4 regions of the Thioalkalivibrio sp. ALE19 genome follow, and region 2 is predicted to be linked to each of the others. Evidence: predicted binding sites of a transcription regulator. Region 2 holds the regulator's gene; each other region holds the start of a gene.
What was found. Region 2 encodes sigma-54, which starts transcription at its own class of promoters, with help from an activator protein. Its sites were predicted from a motif close to TGGCANGNTNCNTGCTT; they were not measured.

Region 1 (4,854 bases), on a different contig from region 2:
CTGGCACTGCGTGCGCATCCGTGTGCGCGACAGTGGCGCGGGCTTCGACCACCAACGGGTACGGCGGGCTCTCGAGGGCGAGAGCGACGAAAGGCTGTGGGGGCGCGGCCTGACCCTGGTGCACCGGTTGTGCCGGCAGATGCGGCACCTCGGGAGCGGCAACGTGGTGGAGGCCGAGTACGCCTGGATGGAACCAATCAGCGAGGAGCAGACATGACATCGACCACTCCGCAATCGGCACTGATTACCGGCAATTCCAGCGGCCTGGGCCTCGGACTCACCCGGGTCCTCGCCGCCGACGGCGCGGCGGTCTACGGCATGAGCCGCCGAGGCTGCCCTGACGACGGGGTCGCCGGCGACGCACAGATCGACCTGGCGGACTTCGACGCCATCCCGGAGGCCATGGACCGGCTGCTGCAGGGCGTTAACCGGCTGGACCTCGTGATCCTGAATGCCGGCCTGCTGGGACACATCCAGCGCATGCCGGATGCCCCGATGGAAGAACTGCGCCTGCTGATGGACGTCAATACCTTTGCCAACAAGGTGATTCTGGATCGTCTGCTGACGCGCGAGATCGCGGTCGGCCAGATCGTCGCCATCTCCTCGGGGGCGGCGGTGTTCGGCAATGCCGGCTGGAGCGGGTATTCGCTGTCCAAGGCCGCGATGAACATGCTGATGCAGCTCTACTCGCACGAATTCCCCGGCGTGCCGGTGCACTCGCTGGCACCGGGTCTGATCGACACCGCGATGCAGGACTATCTGTGCGACGAGGCCGACAGCGAGACCTTCACTGCCCTGCAGCGGCTCAAGGCCGCGCGCGGCACCCGCACCATGCCGGAACCGGAAACCGCGGCACGCGACATCCTCGACGTACTGCCTCGGCTGCGCGAACAGCCGTCCGGCAGCTTCGTGGACATCCGTGCACTCAACGACCCGGAAGAATACGCGCGCCTGACCGGTCGGCGCTGACAGGAAAACTTCATCACACCCCATTGGCTTTTGCCGACACAGGAGCGTATAGTCGAATACGTGATTCGCGGTAAGCAGCAACTCCAAGGAAGTCCCCAGTTTTCTGGACCAGTGCTCCCGTTGATCTGTTGGTAGCGTTCCGCAATCACGTTTCTTTAGTTACATGATGAGGTAAGTAGTTGTGAATACCGGTGTTGTTAAGTGGTTCAACGAGAGCAAGGGTTTCGGTTTCATCACCCCCGATGATGGCGGCAAGGACGTGTTCGTGCACTTCTCCGCGATCAACGGTTCGGGCTTCAAGACCCTGGCCGAAGGCCAGAAGGTTTCCTTCGAGATTCAGGAAACCGCCAAGGGTCTGGCCGCGGGTGACGTGACCGCGCTGTAAGACTCCCCGCACTGCGCGCCTCCGGGCGCGCTTCGGGAAGCAGAGGGCCGCCTTCGGGCGGCCCTTTTTTGTGCGCGCTCTCCGCGCAGGCCGCGCAGGTTCGCCCGGAGCGGAACCAAAAAAAGGCCCCGGCGCGAACGCCGGGGCCCGATGACGGCCGGAAAGCCCGCAGGGCTTACAGGCTGTAGTACATGTCGAACTCGATCGGATGGGTGGTCATGCGCATGCGCGTGACGTCTTCCATCTTCAGATCGATGTAGGCATCGATCATGTCGTCGGTGAACACCCCGCCCTGGGTCAGGAACGCGCGGTCGGCGTCCAGCGCCTCCAGGGCCTGATCCAGCGAATGGGCGACCTGCGGGATGCCCTTCTCTTCTTCCGGCGGCAGGTCGTAGAGGTTCTTGTCCATCGCCTCGCCCGGGTGGATCTTGTTCTGGATCCCGTCGATGCCGGCCATCAGCATCGCGGCGAACGCCAGATACGGGTTGGCGGTGGAGTCCGGGAAGCGCAGCTCGATGCGGCGGGCCTTCGGGCTCATCACGAACGGGATGCGGATGGACGCCGAGCGGTTGCGCGCGGAGTAGGCCAGCATCACCGGCGCCTCGAAACCCGGCACCAGACGCTTGTAGCTGTTGGTGGACGGGTTGGTGAAGGCGTTCAGCGCGCGGGCATGCTTGATGATGCCGCCGATGTAGTACAGCGCGGTCTCGGACAGGCCGCCGTACAGGTCACCGGAGAACAGGTTCTTGCCATCCTTCGACAGCGACTGGTGCACGTGCATGCCGGAGCCGTTGTCGCCGACGATCGGCTTGGGCATGAAGGTGGCGGTCTTGCCGTGCATGTGGGCAACGTTCTGCACCACGTACTTGAGCATCTGCACTTCGTCGGATTTCTTGGTCAGGGTCGCCGCGCCGACGCCGATCTCGCACTGGCCGGCCGTCGCCACCTCGTGGTGATGCACCTCGGTGGTCAGGCCCATCTCGGTCATCACTTCACACATGGTGGAGCGGATGTCGTGCAGGCTGTCGACCGGCGGGACCGGGAAGTAGCCACCCTTCACGCCCGGACGATGGCCAATGTTGCCGTCGTCATACACGCGCTCGGAGTTCCAGGAGGCCTCCTGGGAATCCACGCGGCAATAGGAACCGGAGAGGTCGGAGCCCCACTTCACGTCGTCGAACACGAAGAACTCGTTCTCCGGACCGAACAGCGCGGTGTCGGCAATGCCGGTGCTCTGCAGATAAGCCTCGGCACGACGCGCCAGCGAGCGCGGGCAGCGGTCGTAGCCCTGCATGGTGGCCGGTTCCACGACATCGCAGCGGATGTTCATGGTCATGTCCTCGAAGAACGGGTCGATGGCCGCGGACTCCGGATCCGGCATCAGGATCATGTCGGATTCGTTGATGCCCTTCCATCCGGAGATGGAAGAGCCGTCGAACATCTTGCCTTCTTCGAAGGAATCTTCGTCGAGGTCGTGGGCCGGCAGGGTGACATGCTGTTCCTTGCCCTTGGAATCGGTAAAACGAAGGTCAACGAAACGGACTTCCTGTTCCTGGATCTGCTTCAGCACTTCGGCTGCGGACATAATGAGGACTCCTCTGGTCTTCAGTTTGAGACGGTCGATGCCGGTGCGGTCGCCTGGGGCCGATCGGCGTCTGCCCGTTGGTCATGCAGGTGGCGTGCCAGTCTGCAAGCCCCGGTTCGGGGCGCCTCTGCGCCCATCTCTGCGCCACCACGGCCGAATGCCGCACACCCGCAGTGCACAGGATGCACCAATATAGTGCTACCGCGCGGCATGCGCCCTCATTCGGTGCAAGGCCGATAGAGCACGGTCACCTGTCCCAGTACCGGCCCCAGAACGGGGTGTTCCCGCAGCTGCCGGGTCAGCAGATCGGCGCGCTCCTGCAGGGCGGCTCCCGTCCGTGCGGGATCCAGCCGCAGGGTGACGGTGGCATGCACCCGCCCGCCGAGATAATGCAGGGAGAGGTGTTCCAGGGCCTCCAGCTCGGGGAAACCGGCCCAGGCCTCGCGCAGGCCGGCCACCAGATCGGGGCGCAGGGGCAGCCGCGAGCTGGCCACCTGGTCCTCGTCGTTCTCGGGGTCCACGTGCACCGTGATGTCGCTGACCTCGCCCGCCTCCTCGGTCACCGCGCGATGCACGGCATCGGCGATGCGGTGCCCCTCGGACACCGAGATCATCGGCGCGACCTGCACGTGCACGTCGGCCACCGCGTCGTCGCCGGAGCGGCGGGTGCGCAGCATGTGGGCATCCTTTACGCCAGGCACGTCCAGGATGGTGCGATGGATGCGCTCGACCTTTTCCGGTTCCAGCGCGGTGTCGATCAGCTCGGCCACGCTGCGACGGATCAGGCGGCCGGCGACATGCAGGATGAACAGGGCCACCAGCAGCGCCGCCAGCGCGTCCAGCCACGGCCAGCCGGCGACCGCGCCGGCCACCCCCAGCAGCACGATGACCGAAGAGATCGCGTCGGTGCGGTGATGCCAGGCGTTTGCCTCCAGCATGCGCGAGCCCAGCCGGCGCGCGACCCGACGGGTGTACTGGTACAGACCCTCCTTGGCCACCAGGGTCACCACGGCGAAGGCGACCGCCAGCGGTGCCGGCCCCGTGGCATCGTCCAGCTCCAGCAGGCGTCCGCCGGCGCCCCAGGCGATGGCCAGCCCCGCCAGCGCGAGGAACAGGCCCACGACCACCGTCGCGAGCGTCTCGATGCGGCCGTGGCCGTAGGGGTGATCCCGATCGGGGGAAGCGGCGGCATGCCCTGCCGCGACCAGGACCACGGCATCGGTGACCAGGTCGGAGACGGTGTGCACGCCATCGGCGATCAGGGCCTGGGAGTTGAGCAGCCAGCCGCTGAGCAGCTGGGTCACGGCCAGCCCGGAGTTCACCGCGGCGCCGGTGAGCGTGACCCGGCGCGTGTCGCGGTAGCGCCGGTCGTCGGTGCCCGACTCGAGCGGGTCGGGCGGTTCGGCGGGCGCCCTGTCCGGCTGCTGCTGGTGATCCGCGGCCATCGTACCCCCGGAGATGCCTCGATTCGGGGCATTATGGACCGCGCCGCGACCTCCGGCCACCGCAGCCGGGCCGGGCGGTGGCCGCACCCGGGCGCGGGCCGATATACTGCCGCCCCTGATCCGCTCCGGACCCCCAGCCATGGCGAACGCAAGCGACCGAACCGAGACCGCGAGTCCCACCTTCCAGGATCTGATCCGCCGACTGCAGGATTACTGGAACGACCACGGCTGCGTGGTGATGCAGCCCTACGACATGGAGATGGGCGCCGGGACCTTCCACCCGGCGACCTTCCTGCGCTCGATCGGGCCGGAACCCTGGCGCGCCGCGTACGTGCAGCCCAGCCGGCGCCCGACCGACGGCCGCTACGGCGACAACCCCAATCGCCTGCAGCACTACTATCAGTTCCAGGTGCTGCTGAAGCCCTCCCCGGCCGACATCCAGGATCTGTATCTCGGCTCGCTGGAGGCGC
Region 2 (4,854 bases):
TGCCGATCGCTTCCACCAGCGGGATGCCGTCGCGTGCCAGCGGATGGCGTCTGCGGGTCAGGTGGTAGCGACGCAGCAGGACCTCGTCGGAGGCATTGAGGAACAGCACCTCGACCTCCAGGCCCGATCCACGCAGCTCGCCCAGCAGCTGGCCGAATCCGCTGAGGGCGTCGAGGCCCGAACGGACGTCCACGCCCACGGCCAGATGGCGGTCACCGCCGGTGTCGTAATGACCGCTGCGGACCTTCTCCACCAGTTCCGGCAGCATCGGCAGCGGCAGGTTGTCGACACAGAAGTAGCCGGCGTCCTCCAGGGTATGCAGGGCGACGGTCTTGCCGGAACCCGACAGACCACTGACCAGCAGCAGACGCATGTCGGTCAGCCCTCGGGATCGGGGTTGGGGACCGTGGTGCTGGGCCCGCCGATGTGGAAGATGGATTCCTCCTGCTGATCCTCGCCCATCTGGCGCCGCTGGCGGGCGCGCAGGTCGTCCCCGGCGATGTAGCCCTGCATGTGCAGCAGGTGATTGCGGACCGCGGCCTCGATCATGACCGCGATGTTGCGCCCCGGCGCCACCGGCAGGCTGACCAGCGGGATGCGCAGGCCGAGGATCTCGCTCTCGCCGCGGCGCCCGTTCAGGCGATCGTCCGGCACCGGCGAGGGCTCGTTGTGATCGCGCAGATCGATAATCAGGCGCAGATACTTGCCGCCCTTGATCGCCGAGTCGCCGTACATCGCGCGGATGTTGAGCACGCCCAGGCCGCGCACCTCGAGCAGATCCTGGAGCAGGGCGGGGCAGTGTCCACGCACGATATCGGGGGCAATGCGCGCGAACTCGGGGGCATCATCGGCGATCAGCCGGTGGCCACGCGAGATCAGCTCGAGTGCGACCTCGCTCTTGCCGACGCTGGAGGCCCCCGAGATCAGTACACCGATCCCGAGGATCTCCATGAACACCCCGTGGCGCACCTCGAAATGGGCGAGGCGCTGCTGCAGGAAATAGCGCAGCAGCGCGATGACTTCGTGCGAGGATGTGCGTGTGCACAGGATCACCGGCAGGGGGTCGTCACCTGTCTGCGGCATGCGCGGGAACGGGCAGGTGTCCTCGGCGAAGATCACCATGGTAGTACCGGTGCGGGCCATTTCCAGCACCAGGTGGTCACGCTGCTCGTCGGACAGGCCGGCGATGTAGCGGGCCTCGTAGTCGCCGATGACCTGGATGCGGTTGGGGCGGATCAGGTTCAGGTGGCCGGCCAGCGGCAGGTCGCCATCCCCGAATCCCAGGAGTTCGCGGTCGCCCGCGGCCTCCTCTCCGTGGACGTAGCGCAGGTCCAGACGGCTCCCCATCGCCCGCGTGAGCGCGGCGATGGTGATGTTGCTCGCGGTGCCGTCGGCTGCCGCTTCCGCCCGGTCGGCCATGGTCAGGTATCTCCCAGGGCCCGGGTGAGGGCCTGCTGGACCCCCGCGCTGTCCGCGGCGCGCCGGATGCCGGCGAGGGTGTCCGGCTGCGACAGCCCGCGCGCGAGCTGGGCCAGCAGGTCCAGGTGTTCGCTGGTGGCCTCTTCCGGCACCAGCAGGGCGATCAGGATGTCCACCGGTTCGTGGTCCATGGCTTCGAAATCCACGCCCTGATCCAGACGCAGGACCGCGATGCGGGGCGTATCCAGCTCGGCGAGACGGCCGTGCGGGATCGCCACGCCATGGCCGAGCCCGGTGGAGCCCAGTTTTTCGCGGGCCGACATGGCTTCGAACGCGGCACTGGCCGCCAGTCCGTCCGCGGCCCCGTCCACCAGCAGATCGGCGAGGGTTTCCAGCGCTCGTTTCTTGCTGGAGCAGTCGGTTTCCAGTCCGATGCGCTCCGGGGTGATGAGCTCGGCCGGATTCATCGGCTTACTCGGGTTGTTCGCGGTTGCGCTGGGCGCCCTCGGCGCGATGATGATCCTTGACCTTCTCCTTGTGCTTGATCAGCTGGCGGTCGACCTTGTCGATCAGGCCGTCGATGGCGGCGTACATGTCATCGTGGCTGGCCTCGGCGTGGATGTGGTTGCCGCTGACCTGCAGATTCGCTTCCGCCTTGTTGTGCAGCTTCTGCGTCTTCTCGTGGTTCAGCACCACGTGCACGTCGATCACCTTGTCGAAGTGGCGTTCCAGCTTCTGGAATTTCTCGTTGACGTAGTCGCGCAGGGCGTCGGTGATGTCGACGTGGTGTCCGGTGAGATTGATCTGCATGGGTCAGGCTCCTTTCGGTTTGCTTCCGGTCGGCATGGCGGCCATCTGGCGGCGCTCGCTGGAGGATGGCAGGTTCATGCCCTCCCGGTATTTGGCCACGGTACGCCGGGCCACGTTGATGCCCCGATCCGCCAGGATCTGGGCGAGGCGGGAATCGCTGAGCGGTTTGCCCGGCGTTTCCTCTTCGATGAGTTCGCGGATCATGGCACGAATCGCGGTCGCGGAGCATTCCCCGCCGTCGCTGGTGCCCACGTGACTGGAGAAGAAATACTTGAATTCGAACACCCCGCGGGGGGTGTGCATGTATTTCTGCGTGGTGACCCGCGAGATCGTGGACTCGTGCATCTCCAGGGCTTCGGCGATGTCGCGCAGGATCAGCGGCTGCATCGCCACCTCGCCGTGTTCCAGGAACCCCTGCTGGCGTTCGACGATCGCTCGCGCCACGCGCAGCAGGGTGTCGTTGCGGCTGTGCAGGCTCTTGATGAACCATCGCGCCTCCTGCAGCTGATCGCGCATGAAGGCGCTGTCGCGGGCATCGGAGACCTGGCGGACCATGCCGGCGTAGAGGTCGTTGATGCGAATGCGCGGGGCGATCTCGGGATTCAGGTCGACCTGCCAGCCCCGGTCGGTATGACGCACGTAGACATCCGGGACCACGTATTCCGGCGGTGTCGAGCTGATCTGGGCGCCGGGGCGCGGGTTGAGCGTGCGGATCAGGTCCAGCGCCGCGGCCAGTTCGTCGCCATCGCGTACGCCGCTCTGGCGCTGCAGGGCCTTGTAGTCACGCCGGGCAAGGGCGTCCATGCCGTGTTCCAGGAGCGCGCGCGCCGCCTCGCGCGAGGGCGCGTCCGGCGCCAGCTCGCCCAGCTGGACCTCCAGGCACTCGCGCAGATCCAGCGAACCGACCCCCAGCGGGTCGCAGTGCTGCAACCAGTGGCGTACGGCCTCGACCTCGTCGGTGTCGACGGGGGGGTCTTCACTCCGGCTGATGGTCTCGGCCAGGGTCTCGACGTCGCCCTCGAGGTAGCCGTCGCCGTTGATGGTGTCGATCAGGGCGGCGCCGATGCGCTGGTCGCGCGGGGTCAGGTGCGACAGATGCAGCTGCCACAGCAGGTGATCCTGCAGCCCGCCGCCGTCGTCGTCCGAGGTGTTCTCCAGCGGGTCGCGGTCGTCCAGACCGCGCGGGCTGGCGCTGGCGTCGTAGATGTCTTCCCAGCGGCTGTCGGTCACCAGCTCGTCGGGGATGATGTCCTCCGAGCCGCCGGCATCCACCGTTTCGCCGGTGCCGGCGGCGTCGCTGCCGCTCTCGCCGTCGTCGGTGTTCGCGTCGCTGTCGGTGTCCGCGGTGTCCCCCGCGTCGGCACCGAGTTCGTCATCCTCGGCCTGTTCCAGCATGGGATTGCTTTCCAGCGCCTGCTGGATCTCGGCCTGGAGCTCCAGCGTGGACAGCTGCAGCAGCCGGATGGCCTGCTGCAGCTGCGGCGTCATGGTCAGCGTCTGACCGAGCTGCAGATTCAGCCCGGGCTTCAGCATGAGTTGGGAAAGGCGTTGGTCACCATAAGTGAATAGTAATCCCTTGCTGCGGGCTTGTGCACCGCCCCGGTGCGGCGGTCGGTGTCACAGGCGGAAGTTTTCGCCGAGGTAGACCTCGCGCACGCGGGCGTCGGCCAGCAGTTCGTCCGGCGTGCCCGCGCTCAGCAGGCGCCCCTCGCTGAGGATGTACGCGCGATGGCAGATGCCCAGGGTCTCGCGTACGTTGTGATCCGAGATTAGTACGCCGATGCCGCGTTCGGCCAGGTGGCGGATGACTTCCTGGATCTCGCCGACCGAGATCGGATCGACCCCGGCAAACGGTTCGTCCAGACAGATGAACCGCGGATCGCCGGCCAGCGCGCGGGCGATCTCGGCGCGCCGCCGCTCGCCTCCGGACAGCGCGATCCCGGGGCTGTGGCGCACGGTCTCCAGCTGGAATTCCTCGATCAGGGCGTCGCCGATGCGGCGGCGCTCGTGGCGGTCGAGTTCCGGGCGCAGTTCCAGCACCGCCTGCAGGTTGTCTTCGACCGACAGGCGGCGAAAGATCGAGGCCTCCTGTGGCAGATAGCCCAGCCCGGCGCGGGCGCGTTCGTGGATGGGCGCCCGGGTGATGTCGCGCCCGCCCAGGGTGATGCGCCCGGTATTGGGCCGGATCAGTCCGACCAGGCTGTAGAAGCAGGTGGTCTTGCCGGCCCCGTTGGGTCCCAGCAGGCCGACCACTTCGCCGGGCACCAGGTCCACATCCATCGCGTCCAGCACGGTACGCTGGCCATAGCGCTTGCTCAGCTCGCGGGCGACCAGATGGCCGTCGGCCGCGGGGGTCATGGATCGTCCTCGCGTGGCTGCAGGCGGATGTGCACGCGCTCGTCATCGGTGTCGCCGCGTTCGGCGCGGATCACGTCGCGTTCGAGATCGTAGGTGATGCGCTGCCCGCGGGCATCCTCGGCGGCGGTGATGACGCGTGCCCGTTCGGTCAGGATCACGCGTTCCTCGTCGAGGAAATAGTCGATGCGCAGCCCCTCGGCGATGCGCGTCTCGCCGGTCTCGGGATCGGGCGACTCCAGGCGTGCGGGCTCGCCGTGGGCCTCGATC
Region 3 (4,854 bases), on a different contig from region 2:
GGCGGTTCATCGCGAAGAGATCTTTCAGCGGATTCAGGACGAAGATTCGGAACACGGCTCCGGCGACAATCGCGGGAACGAGTGACGTCCGACGCTGCGATCTCCGTGCGGCCCGAATGAAGGTAAAATCATCAATTCGGGGCCGCGCGGGCTTTCATTCCGCGGCGTGAATCCGTATCCTCTGCACCGCAGTTACGGAGAGTTGGCCGAGTGGTTGAAGGCGCTCCCCTGCTAAGGGAGTATGGGTCAAAAGCCCATCGAGGGTTCGAATCCCTCACTCTCCGCCAGAACGCAAAAGGCCCGCACGGCAAGTGATGCTCGTGCGGGCCTTTTTTGTGGGCACGTAAGCCGGGATCGGTCAGTTCATCGCGCGGCGGCGTTCCTCACGCTGATAGAACAGCAGGGCGACGTTGATGGCACGTTCCAGGCGGGCCGACATCTCGATGATCGCGCAGCCGGCATACGAATGGCCTTCGCGAGTGGAAGGGCGCGAGTTGGCCAGTTTGACGGCGCCGGAGACCCTTTCCTGCACGTCCGGGAGCAGCAGGTTGGTGAATTCCAGGCGGCTGCCATAGGGGATCTCCTGCAGCACTTCATTCGGCAGTTCCACGCACATGCCTTCGGCTGAAAGGTCCACCACCGATCCCTCGATCGGTTCTTCGTGCATCTCGCCCTGGATCTGCAGGGTCGGGCGGTTGCTCAGGGGGATATGAACGCGGAAGGTCTCGCGACGCTGCAGGTATTGCAGTTCGGCGGGATACGGACACTCGTAGAGGTCTCCCGGCGATTCGCTCACGATCTGGCGGACCTCGGTGGTAAACCGCACGGCCACGCCGCGCAGGGTCGCGAAGACGCGCAGGGGCTGGCCGGGCCGGATCCGCTGGTGGAGGGAAGGGGGTTGCAGCTGGTCGAGGTAGAGACGTCGCGCGTCGGCATCCAGACGGATCAGCGCCGAGGTGTACAGCGGGCCGCTTTCTTCCAGGCGGATACTGACCAGGGTCAGGCCATGGTCCAGGTCGCGCAGGATCTGGCCGATGCGTTCCGGGGTGTCGACGGTATAATCGTTGTCATCCATGAGGGCACGTCGCGTCCGAAGTGGGTTCGCGCATCATACACCCTGTGACGGAGTTCACGCCTGTCCGGACCAACCCGGGCTCAGGCGCGGGTGATGGTCTGGCCGGTGGTACGACGGTGGCGGGCCTTGCCGTAGGGATCGTAGGTCGTGGCCGGGCCGCTGTCCTCGCCGCGCAGGATCTGCATGGACATCTGCACCCGGCGCTGGTTGCGTTCGATCAGCCGGGCATTGCCCTGGTTGAGTTCGTTGCAGCGTTCGATCGTCGCCCGCAGCGCCTGCCAGCGGTCATTGAGGTGCTCCCCTCCCTCCAGCCGCGCGAACAGCCGCGCCACCCCTTCCGGGGTGAACTCGGCCCCGCGGGCCTCGATCCATTGCTGCTGTTTGCGGGTTTCGGTTTCCAGTGCCTGCAGCAGTTCCTGCTTGCGCTGGACCGCGGCCTGCAGCCGATCCGGTTCGCGTGACTCAATGGCCCGGGTTTCCTCCAGCAGGATATCCTCCAGCCGTTGTCCGAGACGGATGGATTCCTCCAGGGAAGGACGAATTCCGGTTTCGTCGGTCACCATCGGATCACCGCAGCAGGCCTTCGATTTCCATCATGCGATCGGCCAGCTCTTCGTTGTCGATCGGGTAGTTCCCCTGAGCGATCGCCTCGCGGATCTCGGCCACCTTCGCCTCGTTGAACGGTGCGGCCTCGCTGGCTTCGCCGCTGCCGTTCATGGCCTGGGCGGCGCCGGTCAGGGTGACGGCGTCGCCGCTGGCGGCATCGCCATTGCCGGCGCGATCCACCCCGTTACCGCCGGTGCGGGCGTCGTCGTCACGGCCGCGGACTCCGCCGTTCTGGCTGTCGGGGCGCAGGCCGTTGATGTTGGGGCCTTTGATATCCATGACTTTGTCCTGTCGTTTTACTGGTCTACCGCGTGTATCGGCCGGAATGCCCGAAACTGTAGGGTCGGTTGCGGGATTTCCGTCACATTTTACTACAGGGCGACGCGAACCGTGCCCGATGGCTGGACCTCGCCCTCGATCTCGCGTCCGGAGGAGGTGTTGCGCACGCGGATCCAGTCGCCGGCCGTGGCGTCCTCCAGGGCTTCGCCCTGCATGCGGATAGTGACGCTGCCGCTGTTGGCGAGGATGGTAACGCGCTGGCCGCGCTGGATCACCTGACGTTCATTAACGTGCTGCTGGCCGATGACCTGGCCCTGGCGAATCGCGCGGCGGGTCTGCAGACCGACCACCTCGGATGCGTCCTCGAAATAATGGCTGGCCTGGCGCGACGTCTCGATGCGCTCCATGCGCAGATCGCCCGGCCCCAGGGTCTGCTGGCGCGACAGGTTGCGGCGGGCCACCACCACCTCGGCGTGGCGTTCCACGGTGGCCGGAACGTACACCGACCAGGTCACCGGCCCGGGACAGCGGATGTTGACCGCGGTATTGCCCCTCGGGCGGCCGCCGGGCGGCAGCGAGGCCTCCAGGGGTTCTTCGCAGCGCTTGAGGCGCAGGCGGTCGTCGACATGACCGAGTTGCACCTCCACATCGTCGCCGTTGTGGTCCCCAAGCTGCTGGTGCAGGAACCGTTCCGCGCTGTCACGAATGTTCTGCACCGGCTCGATCTCCGCTTGCGCGGTCGGGGCGAGGAGCGCGAGCATCAGAAGAAGCGCACCCCCGCTGCGGCCCGGGCTGCGGTACGGGAGCAAAGCCTGTAACTTGAAAAGGTGCATGTCCGGTCACCGTTGACCCTGTGTCTTCGTCACGGAATACATGCAGATTCTGTGCCATGGCATCCGGCGCCTGTCCTGCGCGTCCGATGCGTGGTTCAAGCTCCCGCCGGCGCGGCCGTTAGCAGGGAGAACAACCCAGGGGGCGAGAACCGTGAGTCAGTTTATTGACGACGTGAACCAGCGCACGCAGATGGTCGGGCAGAACCGGATGGAGCTGCTGCTGTTCTATCTGGGCGGCACGCAGACTTTCGGGATCAACGTGTTCAAGGTGCGCGAGGTGATTCCGCTGCCGCAGTTGCGCCAGATTCCCGGGTCCGCCGGGGTGGTGCGGGGCGTCACCACCCTGCGCGACAAGACCGTGCCGATCATCGATCTGGCGCGGGCGATGGGCATGCAGTCGACGCGGGCCGGGGCGGACGGGCAGCAGAAGGTTGTGATCACGGAGTTCAACCGCTCGGTGCAGGGCTTCATGGTGTCGGCGGTGGATCGCATCGTGAACGTCAACTGGGACCAGGTGAAGTCGCCCCCGCGCGGCACCGGTCGTGAGTCGTTTCTGGTGGCGGTCACCGAACTCGACAACAAGCTGGTGGAGATCATCGACGTGGAGCGCGTGCTGTCGCTGGTCAATCCGTTGCCCACCGAGGTGTCGGAAAGCGTGCGTTCCGCAGTGGCCGAGCAGACACCCGAGCGTCGGGAAATCGTCATCGCCGACGACTCGGTGGTGGCCCGCCGCCAGATCGAAAGCGCCATCCAGGGGCTCGAGTGGCCCTACGTGCTGTGCAAGGACGGGCGTGAAGCCCTGGATTACCTGGAGGAGAAAGCCGCCGAGGGTCCGATCCACGACACGGTCGAGCTGGTGATCTCGGATATCGAAATGCCGCGCATGGACGGTTACACCCTGACGGCAAAGATCCGCGAGAACGAGCGGCTGCGGCCGCTGCGGGTGCTGCTGCATTCCTCGCTCAGCGGCGAATTCAATACCGACATGGTGCGTCGGGCCGGTGCGGATGCGTTCCTCTCCAAGTTCAACCCGGACGAACTGGCCAGTGCGATCCTGGAACAGATCAACAAGACCGCCTGAGATGTCGGTGGTTGCCGGGGGCGAACGGTTGCCGGCCCGGCCGGGGCGGGTGGCCGGCGCTTGCCGCCCCTTTGCAGGCTGCGGACTCCCGCAAGGCCGCCTCGAAGCCCTATACTGTGGCGGCATGGAATCATCGAACCGAACAACCAGCGGACGGCGGACGGGCCCGGCACGCGTCAAGGCGGAGATGTGTGCGTGATCGATTCCCGTGACTACGAAGAATTCGCGCGCTTTCTCTCCGAGTGCTGTGGCCTGGTGCTGGGGGACAGCCGCCAGTACCTGGTGTCCAGCCGGCTGTCCCGCCTGCTGGATGAATTTGGCTACAAGGACGTGCCGGAACTGCTGCACGCGCTGCGCAAGGCGCCCAGCCCGAAGCTGCGCACGCGCGTGATCGACGCGATGACCACCAACGAAACCTCCTGGTTTCGCGACGGTTTTCCGTTCGAGATCCTGCGCCACGTGATCCTCCCGGAGCTGGCGTCCACTCGGTCGTCGATCAAGGTCTGGTCGGCCGGGTGTTCCAGTGGCCAGGAGCCCTACAGCATCTCGATGGTGGTCTCGGAATGGGAGGCCTCGCGCCCGCGCCGGGTGGTGCCCGTCAGCATTCTCGGCACGGACCTGTCCGAGGGCGTGCTGGAAGACGCCCGCAAGGGAGTCTATGACGGTCTGAGCATCGTGCGCGGGCTGAGCGAGTCGCGGCGGTCCCGGTTCTTCCAGACCGTGCCCGAGGGGCACAAGATCATCCCCGAGGTGCAGCGCCGCTGCCGGTTCCAGAAACTCAATCTGGTCGACAGCTACGCGGCGCTGGGCAAGTTCGACATCGTGTTCTGCCGTAACGTCCTGATCTATTTCTCCGCCGAGACCAAGCGTCAGGTCCTTGACGGTATTGCGAAGCAGCTTAACCCCGGTGGCTATCTGTTTCTTGGCGCTTCCGAGACGGTCGGCCCCTACAGCAAGGCCTACGAAACCGTGCGCACCGA
Region 4 (4,854 bases), on a different contig from region 2:
CCGCCCTCAGCCTGCTGGCAGCGACCCTGGCGGCGGTCATTGCCTTCCTGCTGGCGCGTACCTGGCTGCAGCCCTGGCTGGCCCCGCGCATGGGCCCGCGCAGCTCGCGGCTGCGCGCCGATGTGGAGGCCGAGGGCTGGCGGGTCGTGGCCCTGACCCGCCTGGTGCCGGTGTTTCCGTTCGCCCCAACCAATTACGCCCTGGGGCTGGTCCGGCTGCCGCTGCCGGTCTTCGCGCTGACCACCATGGTCGCCCTGATCCCCAGCCTGTTCGCCTATGCCTGGCTGGGGCACGCCACCCGGGAGATCGCCAGTGGCGCCGACAGCGGGGTACAGCTGGGTCTGGCCCTGCTCGCGGTGCTGGCGCTGTTGCTGTTGCTGCCGCGCCTGGTGCGCCGCATCTGGCTGGGCCAGAAGACACTGCACACCGAGGCGCCAATGACTTCAGTGTCTCCCTCAGACCCAGGCGAGCAGGACCCCGATGCCCAGGGCGAGGAACAGCAGGGCGGCGAGCGCGCGTAACAGCCGCAGGGGCAGGTGGCAGGCGAAGCGCTGGCCCAGCCACACCACCGGGGCATTCGCGAGCACCATGCCGATGGTCGAGCCGATCACGACCAGGATCAGGCTGTCGAAGGTCGCGGCCAGCGCGCCGGTGGCGACCTGGGTCTTGTCGCCCATCTCGACCAGGAAGAACAGCACCGTGGTGGTCCAGAACACGCCGTGTTTCGACGCGGCCGGCAGCTCGTCCTCGCCATCCGGGACCAGTACCCAGGCGGCCATCACGATGAACCCGATCCCCAGACCCCAGCGCAGCCAGTCCTCCGGGATGCTGGCGCCGATCCACACGCCCGCCAGCGCGGCCAGGAAGTGATTGGCCAGCGTGGCCACCACGATGCCCCAGATGATGGGCCAGGTCTGCTGGTAGCGGCAGATCAGGAGCAGGGCGAGGAGCTGGGTCTTGTCGCCCATCTCGGCGATGGCGACGATGACGGTAGAGACGAGCAGGGCTTCCATGACGGTCTTCCGGGCCGGGTGGGTGGGCAAGACACGTGACATCGCACCACCCACCCGGCCACGGATCGGGGCGCCATGCCACAGGTCTCGCGGGGCCCGGTGCCGCATCGGCGGCGGGGCTGTCTGCACCACGGTCCTCCGGGCGGAGGATCGAATCTGTTGATGCAGACCCCGGTGAGGCAAGGCCACCCGGGTCGCTACTCCCCTGAAGCTGGCAGGACTCTAGTCATCCCGGTCCGCGCGGGCAAGGACGATCGCGGCTCCGGGCTGCGCCGCCGCCGGGGCTTGGGTAGCATGCGCGCGATGAAACGCTTCCTTTACTGGGTCGATCGGGCCCCCCTTTGGCTGTTCGCACTGCTGGTTGCGACCGTCGGCCTGGCCCCCTGGATCCCCGAGCCGCATGTCGCGGAGAAACTGCGCTGGCTGTTTGCCGGGGAACTTACCCGGCCACTCGATGTGCTCGACCTGGTCGTCCATGCCGTGCCCTGGCTGTTGATGGCGTTCAAGCTCTATCGCAACAGTCTCACCACGAAGGGCGCCCCCTGAGCCGATTGTTTCTCCCTGGCTTGTGGGAAATCGACGCGCCGCTTGCCGGCCGCTACCGATTTCGCACCTTTTCAACCCCGGGAGACTCCCATGCGCTTTATTGTTGCCGTCACCGCCGGTACCGACGACCCGACCCGCGCCACGCTTGGCATGATTGCCGCCAATGTGGCCAAGCAGCAGGGCCACGACGTGACCGTCTGGCTGCAGGGCGAGGCCGTGAACATCGCCAACCGCAACGTGTACGACAAGATCGTCGGCCATAACATGCCGGCAATGAAGGACATCGTGGATTCGCTGGTGAGTGAAGGCGTTCCGTTCTGGGCCTGCGAGGCCTGCGCCAAGGGTCGCGACGTCGGCGAGCACAACTTCCTGCCGAACGCCGAGATGGCCGGCATGGGCCACTACGTCCAGGCCGTCGCCGAGTTCGACCGCTCCATGAGCTTCTGATCGGCCGTGCCGTTCCGCGGGCGGGGCGTGATGCCCCGCCCGTTTTTGTTTGTACCCCCGCTGTCAGTCGGTCGAACTGGCACATCGCATGCTTGTTTGTTCCGGGAGTGATTCACGGACGACGAGCATGACCCAGAACACATCCCCGAATTTTTCCCTCGAAGAGTCCATTGGCGATTTCCTGGTCGCCTCGCGCAAGTGCGAGGTGGTGAGCCTGGAGCGCCTGCTGGAGGCGGTGCAGCTGGTCGGGCGCATCCGCGCGCTGGTGCATGCCCTGCAGCGCGAGCGCGGGGCCTCCAGCCTCTGGATCGGGTCCGGCGGCCAGCGCTATACCCGCGAACTGGAGCAGTACCGGGCCGAATCGGACGCCGCCGCGGCCGCGTTCCGCGAGCACCTGGATGGCTGGCTGGCCCCGGACGCCTGCGCCCATGGCCGCAGTCGGCTGCTGGGGCGCATGGCGCTGGCGCTGCATGGCCTGTCCGGCCTGGGCAGCCTGCGCGAGGAGGTCCTGGAGCTGACCCTGAGCCCGATGGACTCGACCCGCGGCTTCAGCGAGCTGATTCGCGCCCTGATGGCCCTGGTGTTCGAGGCTGCGGATTCGGCGACCGATCCCGAGGTCTCGCGGGCCCTGGTGGCCCTGCTGAACTTCATGCAGGGCAAGGAACTGGCAGGGCAGGAGCGCGCGATCGGGGCCGCCGGGTTTGGCGCCGCGAACTTCGAGCCCGAACTGCGCCAGGCGCTGGTCCATCGGATCGATGCCCAGGAACGGGCGTTCCGCATCTTCTCCGAGTTCGCGGCACCGGCGGCCTGTGCCGCCTGGCGCGAGCTGCAGACGGCGGCCTTCGCCGCCGACATCGAGCGTCTGCGCCGCCGGGCCTGTACCGAGGCCTCAGGGCACCACGACCCCGCCCGGGCCGAGGAATGGTTTGCCTGTACCACCGCGCGCATCGACGCGATGAAGGAGATCGAGGATCTGCTGGAGATGCACCTGAACGAGTGCTGCTCGGCACGCATCACGGCGGATCGCGCGGACCTCGGCGCGGTGCGTGACCGGGTCGCGCAACTCGCCGAGTCGGAACTGCGCGACAGCGTCCCGTATGCGGTGTTCTTCGGCGCGCCGGAGGGCCTGGAGCCCGCGCAGGAGGAGGGCGATGCCGCACTCAACGTACCGATCGTCGGACACTCGGTGATGGACTTGGTGCAGCGCCAGGCGGCCCGGCTGCAGTCGGTGGAGGATGAACTGCATGCGGCACGCCAGGCCCTGGCCGAGCGCAAGACCATCGAGCGTGCCAAGGCGCTGCTGATCCAGCACCGCGGCCTCAGCGAGGACCAGGCCTACAAGCTCCTGCGCCAGACGGCGATGAACCAGAACCGGCGCCTGGCCGAGGTCGCCGAGGCGACCGTCGCGATGTCCGACCTGCTGGGCAAGGGCGGCCTGTAGCTAACTCCCCGGGAAACGGATGCCGGCCCTGTGGGAGCGGGCTTGCCCGCGAAGCACCTACCAGTGTCCGCGACTGGCAGGGGCTTCGCCGCCAAGGCGGCTCCTACAGGTAGTGCACCAGCGCGGTTCATCTGCACCGCCGGTGTGCCCCAGGGTGGTGCCGCTTGCGAGTGATATTCCCCTGCGAAGATTCGATTGAGTACCGGGAACCGTCCGATTTTTCCGCGTCAGGATAGGCTTTGCGCCCTATCGGTCGATCAGCAACGGCTAATTGGCACACCTCCTGCAGGAATACCGGCAAGACGAGCCAACGGCGGTTCGTCGCCTGACAACAGGGAGACCCGACGACCGGGCCTCCCACGGGACTGGACAAAGGCGTCCATCACCCGGCTGCAAACGCGGCCGGGCTGATAGGACGCCTTTTTTCGTTTTTGGGATGTGTTTGCTGACAAGGGGAGTGAACCCGCAATGACCGATCACACGAATGACACGAAAAAGACCTCCGGCCTGTCGCGCCGGCGTTTCCTTCAGGCCGGCGGCGTTCTGGCAGGGGGCGCCGCCTTGGGGATGCATCCGGATTTTTTCCGGTCGGCGGCCTATGCCGGGGGATCCGAAGGGCTGGAAAAGACCAAGCTCGAGTTCGGATTTATCCCCTTGACGGATTGTGCTCCGCTCGTAGTCGCCCAGGAGAAGGGATATTTCGCTCGCCACGGGCTCGACGTCCATGTGGCCAAGGAGGCTTCCTGGGCCAATATTCGCGACAAGGTCTCCGTTGGGAGCCTGGATGGCGGGCACATGCTGGCGGGGATGCCGATCGCCGCGACGCTGGGCGTGGGTGCTACCCAGCGCAACACCATCACGGGGTTCAGCATGGACCTCAACGGCAACGCGATTACCGTTTCCAACGAGCTCTACGACCGGATGGTCGAGGCCGATCCGGAGGCTATGAACGAACGGCCGATTTCCGCGCGCGCCCTGAAGAAGGTCATCGATGCCGACCAGGCAGCGGGCCGTGCCCCGATGACCTTCGCCATGGTTTTCCCCGTATCCACGCATAACTATGAACTGCGCTACTGGATGGCCGCTTCCGGGATCAACCCGGATCGGGATGTCCGCCTGGTTGTGATCCCGCCACCCCAGATGGTGGCCAACCTGCGCGCGGGCAACATGGATGGCTACTGCGTCGGCGAGCCCTGGAACATGCGTGCGGTGGACATGGGTATCGGCAAGACCCTGGTCACCAACTACGAGATATGGAACAACAATCCGGAGAAGGTGTTTGGCGTACTGGAGAGCTGGGCGGAAGAACACCCGAATACGCACCAGGCAGCGTTGCGGGCCTTGATCGAGGCCAACGAGTGGATGGACAAGCCCGAGAATCGCGAAGAAGTGGTGCGCATCATTTCG

Region 1: the regulator sigma-54 is predicted to act here: its motif matches at 3,023-3,039, upstream of glnA (glutamate--ammonia ligase).
Region 3: the regulator sigma-54 is predicted to act here: its motif matches at 2,834-2,850, upstream of flgA (flagellar basal body P-ring formation chaperone FlgA).
Region 4: the regulator sigma-54 is predicted to act here: its motif matches at 2,084-2,100, upstream of F787_RS0102315 (nitrate regulatory protein).

The regions. Positions count from the first base shown of each region.
Region 1 covers NZ_AUAG01000004.1:6,076-10,929, forward strand. Annotated here, with positions in the region: gene F787_RS0102780 (SpoIIE family protein phosphatase) at 1-217, shown strand, start outside; gene F787_RS0102785 (SDR family NAD(P)-dependent oxidoreductase) at 214-969, shown strand; gene F787_RS0102790 (cold-shock protein) at 1,151-1,354, shown strand; gene glnA (glutamate--ammonia ligase) at 1,530-2,939, opposite strand; gene F787_RS0102800 (cation diffusion facilitator family transporter) at 3,158-4,384, opposite strand; gene glyQ (glycine--tRNA ligase subunit alpha) at 4,524-4,854, shown strand, end outside.
Region 2 covers NZ_AUAG01000001.1:57,871-62,724, reverse strand. Annotated here, with positions in the region: gene rapZ (RNase adapter RapZ) at 1-373, opposite strand, end outside; gene hprK (HPr(Ser) kinase/phosphatase) at 379-1,419, opposite strand; gene F787_RS0100320 (PTS sugar transporter subunit IIA) at 1,422-1,886, opposite strand; gene hpf (ribosome hibernation-promoting factor, HPF/YfiA family) at 1,891-2,229, opposite strand; gene F787_RS0100310 (RNA polymerase factor sigma-54) at 2,233-3,762, opposite strand; gene lptB (LPS export ABC transporter ATP-binding protein) at 3,847-4,587, opposite strand; gene lptA (lipopolysaccharide transport periplasmic protein LptA) at 4,584-4,854, opposite strand, start outside.
Region 3 covers NZ_AUAG01000030.1:17,302-22,155, reverse strand. Annotated here, with positions in the region: gene csrA (carbon storage regulator CsrA) at 1-85, shown strand, start outside; tRNA gene F787_RS0111975 (tRNA-Ser) at 197-287, shown strand; gene F787_RS0111970 (flagellar brake protein) at 359-1,075, opposite strand; gene F787_RS0111965 (flagella synthesis protein FlgN) at 1,156-1,638, opposite strand; gene flgM (flagellar biosynthesis anti-sigma factor FlgM) at 1,643-1,960, opposite strand; gene flgA (flagellar basal body P-ring formation chaperone FlgA) at 2,053-2,721, opposite strand; gene F787_RS0111950 (chemotaxis protein) at 2,945-3,874, shown strand; gene F787_RS0111945 (protein-glutamate O-methyltransferase CheR) at 4,070-4,854, shown strand, end outside.
Region 4 covers NZ_AUAG01000003.1:68,901-73,754, reverse strand. Annotated here, with positions in the region: gene F787_RS0102335 (TVP38/TMEM64 family protein) at 1-521, shown strand, start outside; gene F787_RS0102330 (TMEM165/GDT1 family protein) at 456-1,013, opposite strand; gene F787_RS0102325 (hypothetical protein) at 1,317-1,559, shown strand; gene F787_RS0102320 (DsrE family protein) at 1,650-2,006, shown strand; gene F787_RS0102315 (nitrate regulatory protein) at 2,134-3,447, shown strand; gene F787_RS0102310 (CmpA/NrtA family ABC transporter substrate-binding protein) at 3,916-4,854, shown strand, end outside.